Regions from separate parts of the Dyella sp. PARNA 12/25 genome, predicted to be linked through region 3. Evidence: predicted binding sites of a transcription regulator. Region 3 holds the regulator's gene; each other region holds the start of a gene.
The links. Region 3 encodes sigma-54, which starts transcription at its own class of promoters, with help from an activator protein. Its sites were predicted from a motif close to TGGCACGNGCNTTGC; they were not measured.
Positions count from the first base shown of each region.

Region 1: a site for sigma-54 is predicted at 918-932, ahead of fliD (flagellar filament capping protein FliD). Genes of this name have one in related genera too.
Region 2: a site for sigma-54 is predicted at 1,230-1,244, ahead of fliE (flagellar hook-basal body complex protein FliE). Genes of this name have one in related genera too.
Region 4: a site for sigma-54 is predicted at 827-841, ahead of glnA (type I glutamate--ammonia ligase). Genes of this name have one in related genera too.

Region 1 is NZ_JBVQCI010000008.1:11,693-13,895, forward strand. Features, by position in the region: gene fliD (flagellar filament capping protein FliD) at 1-841, opposite strand, end outside; gene AC0GUR_RS15145 (flagellin N-terminal helical domain-containing protein) at 1,037-2,203, opposite strand, start outside.
Region 2 is NZ_JBVQCI010000008.1:6,367-8,569, forward strand. Features, by position in the region: gene fliF (flagellar basal-body MS-ring/collar protein FliF) at 1-817, opposite strand, end outside; gene fliE (flagellar hook-basal body complex protein FliE) at 866-1,189, opposite strand; gene AC0GUR_RS15120 (sigma-54 dependent transcriptional regulator) at 1,464-2,203, opposite strand, start outside.
Region 3 is NZ_JBVQCI010000004.1:35,087-37,289, reverse strand. Features, by position in the region: gene lptB (LPS export ABC transporter ATP-binding protein) at 1-22, shown strand, start outside; gene AC0GUR_RS10435 (RNA polymerase factor sigma-54) at 230-1,705, shown strand; gene hpf (ribosome hibernation-promoting factor, HPF/YfiA family) at 2,001-2,203, shown strand, end outside.
Region 4 is NZ_JBVQCI010000009.1:121,684-123,886, reverse strand. Features, by position in the region: gene glnA (type I glutamate--ammonia ligase) at 1-781, opposite strand, end outside; gene AC0GUR_RS16785 (undecaprenyl-diphosphate phosphatase) at 1,176-1,973, shown strand; gene AC0GUR_RS16780 (LysR family transcriptional regulator) at 2,069-2,203, opposite strand, start outside.

The DNA of each region.
Region 1 (2,203 bases), on a different contig from region 3:
GCGCTTCGTTACTGCCCGCCGTATTGAGCGTGGTCGCGAGCGACGTGAGGCCGGCGCTGCTGGTGGCATTGGCGCTCACCGAAAAGCCGTTGGCCACACCGGTCTTGCTGGAGCTCAGCATCAGCTGCTGACCGTTCACACCATTGACGATGGTGGCGGTCACACCCGGGTTGGACGACGAGCCGTTGATTGCGCTGGCGATATCCGACAACGTGTTGGTGCCGGACACCGCCACGTTCATGGTGTTGGAACCCACCGTAATGCCCAGCGTGCCGTTGCCCACGGCGGCGCCCGAGGCAACGGCGCTGCTGGCGCGCTTCTGCGCCGTCGCCAGCTGACTTACCGATAACGTGTAGTTGCCAGGGCGCGCACTGGCCAGCGTGCTGGCCGTGCCAATGCTGGTACTGCCCCCCATCGGTGTCAGCGTGGCGTTGTAGCTGCTGAACGTGCCGACCGCATTTAGCGTGGCCAGCGCACTCTGAATGCCGCTGAGCGCGGAATTGAGTGACGAAAGGCCGGTCAGCAGATTGGTGGTCTGCGTGGTGCGCGTGGTGATCTGCTGCTGCGAGGCCGCTTTGCGTGCATTCACCAGCGCGGTGACGATCGCGTTGACATTCAGGCCCGAGCCGAGGCCGATCGAGCTGATGGTGGCATTGCCGGAACTGGTGTCCGAACTGCCGGAATTGCTCGAGGTGCCTGACGTGCCGGAGCTGCCGCTCGACGACGTGCCGCCAGTGGAGGAGGTGCCAGACGAACCGCTACCGGTATTCGTACTCGAACCAAGCTGGTTGAGCATGGAACTCAGGCTGTTGCCCGAGGTGGCACCGCTGGTCGTCGTCATGATGTGGTCTTTCCTTGTCCCGAACGTATTCCGCCTTTAAGCGGAGGATGTCGAGCCTCCGGCAAAACCTTCGCACGCAAAGGCTTTGCCGGCGGCTCCCGAAACGCTCGGCGGGCTGCGAGGGCAACCCGCCGGGCGGTAAAACCGGCCGCCTGCGGACGCGACCCGGGAGAGTCGCGTCCTGGCCTGCGTCCGTTACTGCAACAGCTTCAGCACCTGCTGCGGGTTGGAGTTGGCCTGCGCCAGCACCGAGATACCTGCCTGCTGCAGCACGTTGGCCTTGCTCAGGTTGGCCGTCTCGGCTGCGAAGTCCGCGTCCTGGATGGTCGACTGCGAAGCCTGCAGGTTGGTCGTCTGCGCTGCCACCGTGGAGATGGTGGACTGGAAGCGGTTCTGCACCGCACCCAGCTGGGCAGCGAAGTCGGCAACCGACTTCAGCGCCACGTCGACGCGCGAGATCAGCGCGTTGGCGTGATCCACGCTCAGCACGTTGCCGGTATCCAGGCCACCGCCGGTGGCCACAGCCTTGGCGTCGTTGTTGGCCGCTGCAGTACCGTTGGCCGAAGAGTTACCGGCGATGCTGGTCTGCGGGGTGGCCTGGCCGCCGAGCGTGGAGGCAGCGTTGATCGAACCGGTGTCCGTCACCGTGAACGAGCCGCTGGAATAGAAGCTCACGCCGCCATTGCCATCCACCGCCGCGCTGAAGCCCGTGATGCCAGCCGCGTTCACGGCGTCAGCCAGGTCCTGCACGCTCGATGCCGTACCGGACAGCGCGTGAGCGGTGCCAGCGGAGTCGGTGATGCTGATCTTGCTCAGGTCGAGCGTCTGCGCAGCGCCGCCAGCGGTCTTGTTGGTGAACGCGCCGGAGAGGTCACCGGTGTTCAGCTCGCCGATGGCGCCCATGTCGTGGGCCTTCACGCTCTGGCCCAGGCTCACGCTGATGGTCTGGCCCACGTCCGAACCGATCTGGAACGACTGGGTCTTCAGCGAACCGTCCAACACGTTCTTGCCGTTGAAGGTGGTCTGGTTGGCGATACGGGTGATTTCAGCCAGGCGCTGCTGCACTTCCTGGTCCATCGACGCACGGTCGCTGGCGGTGTAGGTGCCGTTGGCCGACTGCACGGCCAGGTCGCGGACGGCCTGCAGGTTGGCGGTCACCTGGTCCAGGGCCGAACCGGCGGTCTGCGCCAGGTTGATGGCGTCGCTGGCGTTGGCGCTAGCCTGCTTCAGGCCACCGATCTGCGTGGTGTAGCGCTGCGAGATCGCGAAGCCGGCGGCGTTGTCGGCCGCGCTGTTGATCTTCAGACCCGAGGACAGACGCTGCGTTGCCTGGGACAGGGCGCTCTGCGACTTGGTCAGGTT
Region 2 (2,203 bases), on a different contig from region 3:
CCTGCGCGCGCACCTTGCCGGGACCGACCAGCGGGGTCAGCAGCTCTTCGATGCGTTGGGCGTAGGTGTTCTCGATACGCGTAGCGAGGCGAAGTCGCGTATCGCCAATCGCGCTTGCGCTGCCAGGATCGGTGGTGGTGAGCAGTTGCCCCTGCTGATCCACCACAGAAACCTGCTTGGGGTCGAGGTTGGGCACACTGGACGCGACCAGATGCACGATCGCCGCCACCTGGCTCGCATCGAGCTGGCGACCGGGATAAAGCGTCACCAGCACCGACGCGCTCGCTTCCTTGTTGTCGCGAATGAATGCCGACGGCTTCGGCAACGCCAGGTGCACACGGGCAGCACGCACCGACTGCAAGCCCGCAATGGTGTTGCCAAGATCGGATTCCAGCATCTGCTGGTAACGCGTGCGCTCGGCGAGATCGCTCATGCCGAACGGCGAATCGCTGCCGGGGGCGGCGGTGGTCGCCACGCTGCCTTGCGGCAAGCCCTGTGACGCCAGCTTGAGGCGAATGGCCGCCAGATCGGAAGCCGGCACCATGATCGAGCTGCCGTCCGGACCCAGCGTGTACGGCGTATTGGATGCCTGCAGCGCTTGCGTAACCGCCGCCGCATCCTTTTGTTCGAGGCCTGCATACAGCAGGCCGTAGTTGGGTCCACGCGACCACAGCACGACGGCAACGCCAAGCGCCACCGCGGCGGCCACGCCCACCAACAGCAACAGCTGCCGTGTGGCTGGCGTGCGCGCAAGTTGCTTGAGGTCCAGGCGAGTACCGGCCTTGTCGTCGGTGGTCGCGAGGGCGTTATCGGCCATGGGAAAAGCTCGTGCTCGGGGGACGCGAGGGTTTCATCAAAACACCGGTCAAACCGGCATATTCATGACGTTGTTATAAGCATCGACCAACTTGTTGCGCACCTGGGTCAGGGTGTTCAACGAAAGATCGGCCTTGTTGATGGCGACCATAGTGCGGCCGAGATCCGCACCGGCATCGCCACGCTCGAAACCCGCAGCGAGTTGGCCAGCGTTGGTCTGCGCATCGGCCACCGACGAGATGGATTGCTTCAAAAGATTGGAGAAATCGGTTTTCACCGGCGTCGCCGCGGTGAACGACTGCTCGGGAAACTTTGCCTGTGAGGAGAGCTGTCGCATCTGCGACAACAGGTTGCTGACTTCGATCTGGCTCATGACGGAAATCCAACGCGTGACGATGTTCTGATGTGTAGAAGCACAACGCGTGCCATCGGTTTGGTGGCGCAAAAAGACTTGTGTTCCCTCACCGTCATTCCGGCGAAGGCCGGAATCCAGTGACTTTGCTCTTCGCTTTGCGAGCTACCCAGCCCAAGCGCGAAAGGCACTGGATTCCGGCCTTCGCCGGAATGACGGTGAGGAGTTTTGCTGACGGTGAGGCGAGAATGACGGTGAGGGGTCTGAATGGCGGCGTGGGGAAACCGTCGTGCTCTTACGCCTGCAAACTCGGCTGCAATCCATACTTGCGCAGCTTTTCCACCAGCGTCGTGCGCTGCATGCGCAACAGCTTCGCCGCATGCGCCACCACACCACCGGTAACGTCAAGCGCTTGACGGATCAACCCCACCTCGATGTCGGCCAGGTGGTCCTTCAGATCCAGGCCACCTTCCGGCAGCATCACCAGCGAGTCGGTCGGCACCACGGTCATCGGCTCGCTCATGACACTGGCTTGGCCGGTCATCAGCGTCAGCAAGGCCGCGCCGCGCACTTCCTCGATCACCAGCTGGCCGCGATATTTTTCCGGCAGATCGCTCACCCGCACTTCGCTGTGCGGATAGAGAATGGAAAGGCGCTCGACCAGGTTGTATAGCTCGCGCACATTGCCCGGCCATGTATAGCCGTGCAGCGCATGCAAGGCACCGGCACTGAAACGCACACCACCCAGGCCGCGGCGTGCCAGGCGCTGGTTGAACTCCGCCACCAGCTCGGGCAGGTCGTCCAGATGCTCGCGCAGCGAGGGCATCTCAAGCGGGAACACGCTAAGGCGGTAGTACAGATCTTCGCGGAACTGGCCGTCGGCAATCGCGGCCTCCAGGTTGCGGTGCGTGGCGGCAATGATGCGCACATCGCAACGCTGCGTGCGGTTGCTGCCCACGCGCTCAAACACTCGCTCCTGCAGCACGCGCAGCAGCTTCACCTGCATCGGCAGACTCATGTCGCCGATTTCGTCGA
Region 3 (2,203 bases):
TGGTCGCGAATTCCGCCTCTGAGTAACTGGAAACCACCCACGGTTCGCCATTCGCAGAAGCAACCCTTCGCAGGCGAATGGCGCTGCTTCCGGGTGTCCCAAATGGCGTCTATAGCGCGTCCGTTACAGACGATAAACCTGAGGTAGTACGCGAATCGGCGTTTGACCTATGGCCTCGCGTTCAGGTCAGGAGTTAGGATGACCTTCACGTTCATCCCGACCGCCTGGCATGAAACCCGGACTGCAGTTTCGCCTCAATCAGCAGCTCACGCTGACCCCTCAGCTGCAACAGGCCATCCGCCTTCTGCAGCTGTCGCAGTTGGAGCTGGAGGCTGAACTGCGTCAGATTGCAGAAAGCAATCCCCTGCTGGAGTTCTCCGACGACAACCCGGATGGCGTTGACGGCGAAGAGCGCGAAACGATCGAACCGGCGCCGAACACCAGCACCAGCGCCAGCAGCACCGACACCACCATCGACGACGCCGACCCCACCGAGTGGAGTGACAGCGACAGCGGTGGCGCGGCCGAAGACCCGATCGATTTCTCCAGCAGCAGCGGCACCTCTTCGCGCAACAGCGCCAACGGCGACGACGATAGCTTCGAGCCGCAGAGCGCCGCGCAGGAAACGCTGCAGGAACATCTGCTGTGGCAGCTCAACCTCACGCACATGAGCGCGCGCGATCGCACCATCGCTGCGGTGCTGATCGATGCACTCAACCCTGACGGCTATCTCATCGAGGGCATGGAGTCGCTGATCGGCGCACTGCCACCCGACCTCAGGGCGAGTGCTGCTGAGGTGGAACACGTGCGGCGCATGCTGCAACGTTTCGACCCCACCGGCGTGGCAAGCCTGGATCTGCGCGACTGTCTGCGCGTGCAGCTGGAACAGTTCGACCCGGACACCCAGCACCGCGAGCTTGCTCTGCGCATTGTCGACAGCGAACTGGAATTGCTCGCACGCAATGACATCGCTCGTCTGGCCCGCAAATTGAAAGCCAGCGAGGACGATACCGCTGCCGCCGCCGTGCTGATTCGCAGCCTCGATCCACGCCCCGGCGCGGCACTCGATGTCACGCCGGTCGAATACGTGGCGCCTGATGTCTATGCACGCAAGGATGCTGGGCGCTGGCGTGTCAGCCTCAACCCGGACTGCCAGCCGCGCCTGGGCCTCAACCAGCACTATTGCGGCCTGATCGCGCAGGCACGCGGCACCGATGCCAGCTGGATGCGCGGCCAACTTCAGGAAGCACGTTGGCTGATCAAGAGCCTGGAGTCACGCGCGGAAACCCTGCTCAAGGTGGCGGAGGCCATCGTGCGCAGGCAGAGCGCCTTCCTCGACTACGGCCCCGAGGCCATGCACCCGCTGGTGCTCCGCGAGGTTGCAGAGGAAGTGGGCATGCACGAATCCACCATCTCCCGCGTCACCACGCGCAAGTACATCCATACGCCGCGCGGTACGTTCGAACTCAAGCACTTCTTCTCCAGCGGCGTGTCCACCGAAGACGGTGGCAGCGCCTCGGCCACCGCCATTCAGGCCATGCTGCGCAAGCTGGTCGATGCCGAGGACCCGCGCAAGCCGCTGTCCGACCAGGCTATCGCGGAGGAACTGCACCGCAAGGGCATTCAGGTTGCCCGCCGCACCGTCGCCAAGTACCGCGAAGCCATGCGCATTCCCAGCTCCAGCGAGCGCCAGCGCGCTGGCTGAACAGGCTTACGCGTCACCTGTGGCAAAGCGTCCCGGGAACTTGGCAAAAAAAATGACGTCCCTATATTCGTATGTAAGTCGATCCGATGGGATACCTGTCATGTCCAAGGCCTGAAGGTCTTCATAACGCGAAGAGAACTCCAGAAGCGCATAGTGACTATCCCGACTTGGTGAGGAGGCCGGAACAGCGGATCGAAACAACCCCCGGGTTTTTCAAAGGTGTGTCGGCCACGACATAAGCGACCGGCGCATCGACCCCAGCCGCGTCCGCGGCGAGTATCAGAGGAGGCGCAACATGCAAGTTCAGATCAGCGGTCAGCAGATTGAAGTCACCCAGGCTCTTCGAGATCACGTGAATAGCCGGCTCGACCGCCTCACCCGCCTCGATGATCGAATCCTCAGTCTCAACATTGTGCTATCGGTCAACAAATTGCAGCAGCGCGCCGAAGGCACACTCACCGTATCGGGTGCCACCCTGCATGCCGAATCCCTCGAAAA
Region 4 (2,203 bases), on a different contig from region 3:
TGGGCATGAAGGTGACGGTCTTGCCGTTCTGATGGGCGACGTTCTTGATGACGTACTTCATGGTCATCAGTTCGTCGGCCTTCTTCACCAGCGTGTTGAACTTCACGCCGATCTCGCACTGGCCGGCATTGGCCACTTCGTGGTGATGCACTTCCACCACCTGGCCCAGCGACTCCAGCACCTTGCACATGTCAGCGCGCAGGTCGCCCAGCGAGTCGACCGGGCTGACCGGGAAGTAGCCGCCCTTCACGCCCGGACGGTGGCCGGTGTTGTTGTCTTCGTACTTGTAGCGCGAGCTCCACGCGGCTTCTTCGGAGCCGATTTCGTAGAACACGCGGCCCATGTCGTTCTGCCAGCGCACGGAATCGAAAATGAAGAACTCCGGCTCCGGACCGAAGAAGGCGGTGTCGGCAATGCCGGTGGACTTGAGGAAGGCCTCACCGCGCTTGGCGATGGAGCGCGGGTCGCGGCCGTAGGCCTGCATGGTCGACGGCTCGAGCACGTCGCAATGCAGCACCATCTGCGTGTGCTGGCTGAACGGGTCGATGTAGGCGGTGTCCGGATCCGGCATCAGCACCATGTCCGACTCGTTGATGCCCTTCCAACCGGCAATCGACGAACCGTCGAACATCTTGCCGTCCTCGAAGGTGCCTTCGTCGATGGCATGGGCCGGGAACGTGACGTGATGGTGCTTGCCGAGCATGTCGGCAAAGCGGAAGTCGACGAATTCGACTTCGTGTTCCTGGATCAGATCGAGCACTTGCTGGACGGCGGACGACATGGACAACCTCGACGGGTTAGAAAGTGAGGAAACGACTGCTTCTGAGCAAGGCGCGTGCCAAGCGGTTGGTTCTTGCCGTATCAATGAGTTACGCGTGATGCGGCCAGATTGATACAGACTTGTTGCACTAAAATGAAACCGGAGTATGCACTGCATTGGTGCATACCCAACCTCCTCACCGTCATTCCGGCGAAAGCCGGAATCCAGCGCCTTTGCTCTGACCCCAAAAGGCACTGGATTCCGGCTTTCGCCGGAATGACGGTGAGGCTCGGTAAACGGTAAGGCAAGTATGAAGCGCCTCGCTATCGTGCCCCGAAAACGCCACCCAAGTCCCTTAAGCTATGCCGCTTTACGCCGGTATGGAACCGGTGCCCCTCCACTCGTCGGAGTTTCCGTGAGCGATCTCATCAACGTCATCCTGCTCGGCATCATCGAGGGCATCACCGAGTTCCTCCCTATTTCCAGCACAGGTCACCTGTTGATCGCGGAGAAGTTCGGCCTTGGCCAGCGCTCGGACCTGTTCAACGTCGGCATCCAGGCCGGTGCCATCCTCGCGGTGACCTTTATCTACTGGAACCGCATCTGGCAGCTGTTCACCCAGTGGCGCGACCCGGCCAACCGCGACTATCTCGCCAAGCTGATCGTGGCCTTCCTGATCACCGCCGTGCTCGGCTTCATTGCCGTGAAGATGGGCTTCAAGCTGCCCGAGGCGGTGACGCCGGTGGCCTGGGCGCTGGTGATCGGCGGTTTCTGGATGATCGCGGCGGAGCGACTAGCGGCCCGCCAGCCCGACCGCACCCAGGTAACCTGGCGCGTGGCAATTCTGGTTGGCATCGCACAGATGGTGGCCGGCATTTTCCCGGGCACCTCGCGTTCGGCAGCCACCATCTTCACCGCCATGCTTGCCGGCACCAGCAACCGCGCCGCGGCCACGGAGTTCGCCTTCCTCGTGGGTATTCCCACCATGTACGCCGCAAGCGGTTACGAGCTGCTGAAGGTGCTGAAGGAAGGCGGCCAGCACCATGAGGACTGGACGGCTCTCGGCGTTGGCTTCGTGGTATCCGCCATCGTGGCCTTTGTCGCGGTGAAGTGGCTGCTTGGCTACATCCGCAGTCATCGCTTTACGCCGTTTGCGATTTATCGCATTGCGCTGGGCGTGGCGTTGCTGCTGCTGATTCCTGCAGGCGCCTGATCGCCCGTAAGCCTCTTCGCTACCTCACCGTCATCCCCGCGAAGGCGGGGATGACGGTGAGGCAATAAAGAAGCCGAACGAAGTATTGAAGGTGCTCAGGCGCTGAGCCGCTCCGGCACCGCCGCCATCACCGGCTTCTTGTGCTTGCCGGGCTCGTTGGTCTGCTCGAACACTTCACGCACCCACTCAATGAAGGCCTGAACGCGGGCGGACAGGTGCTTCTTCTGCGG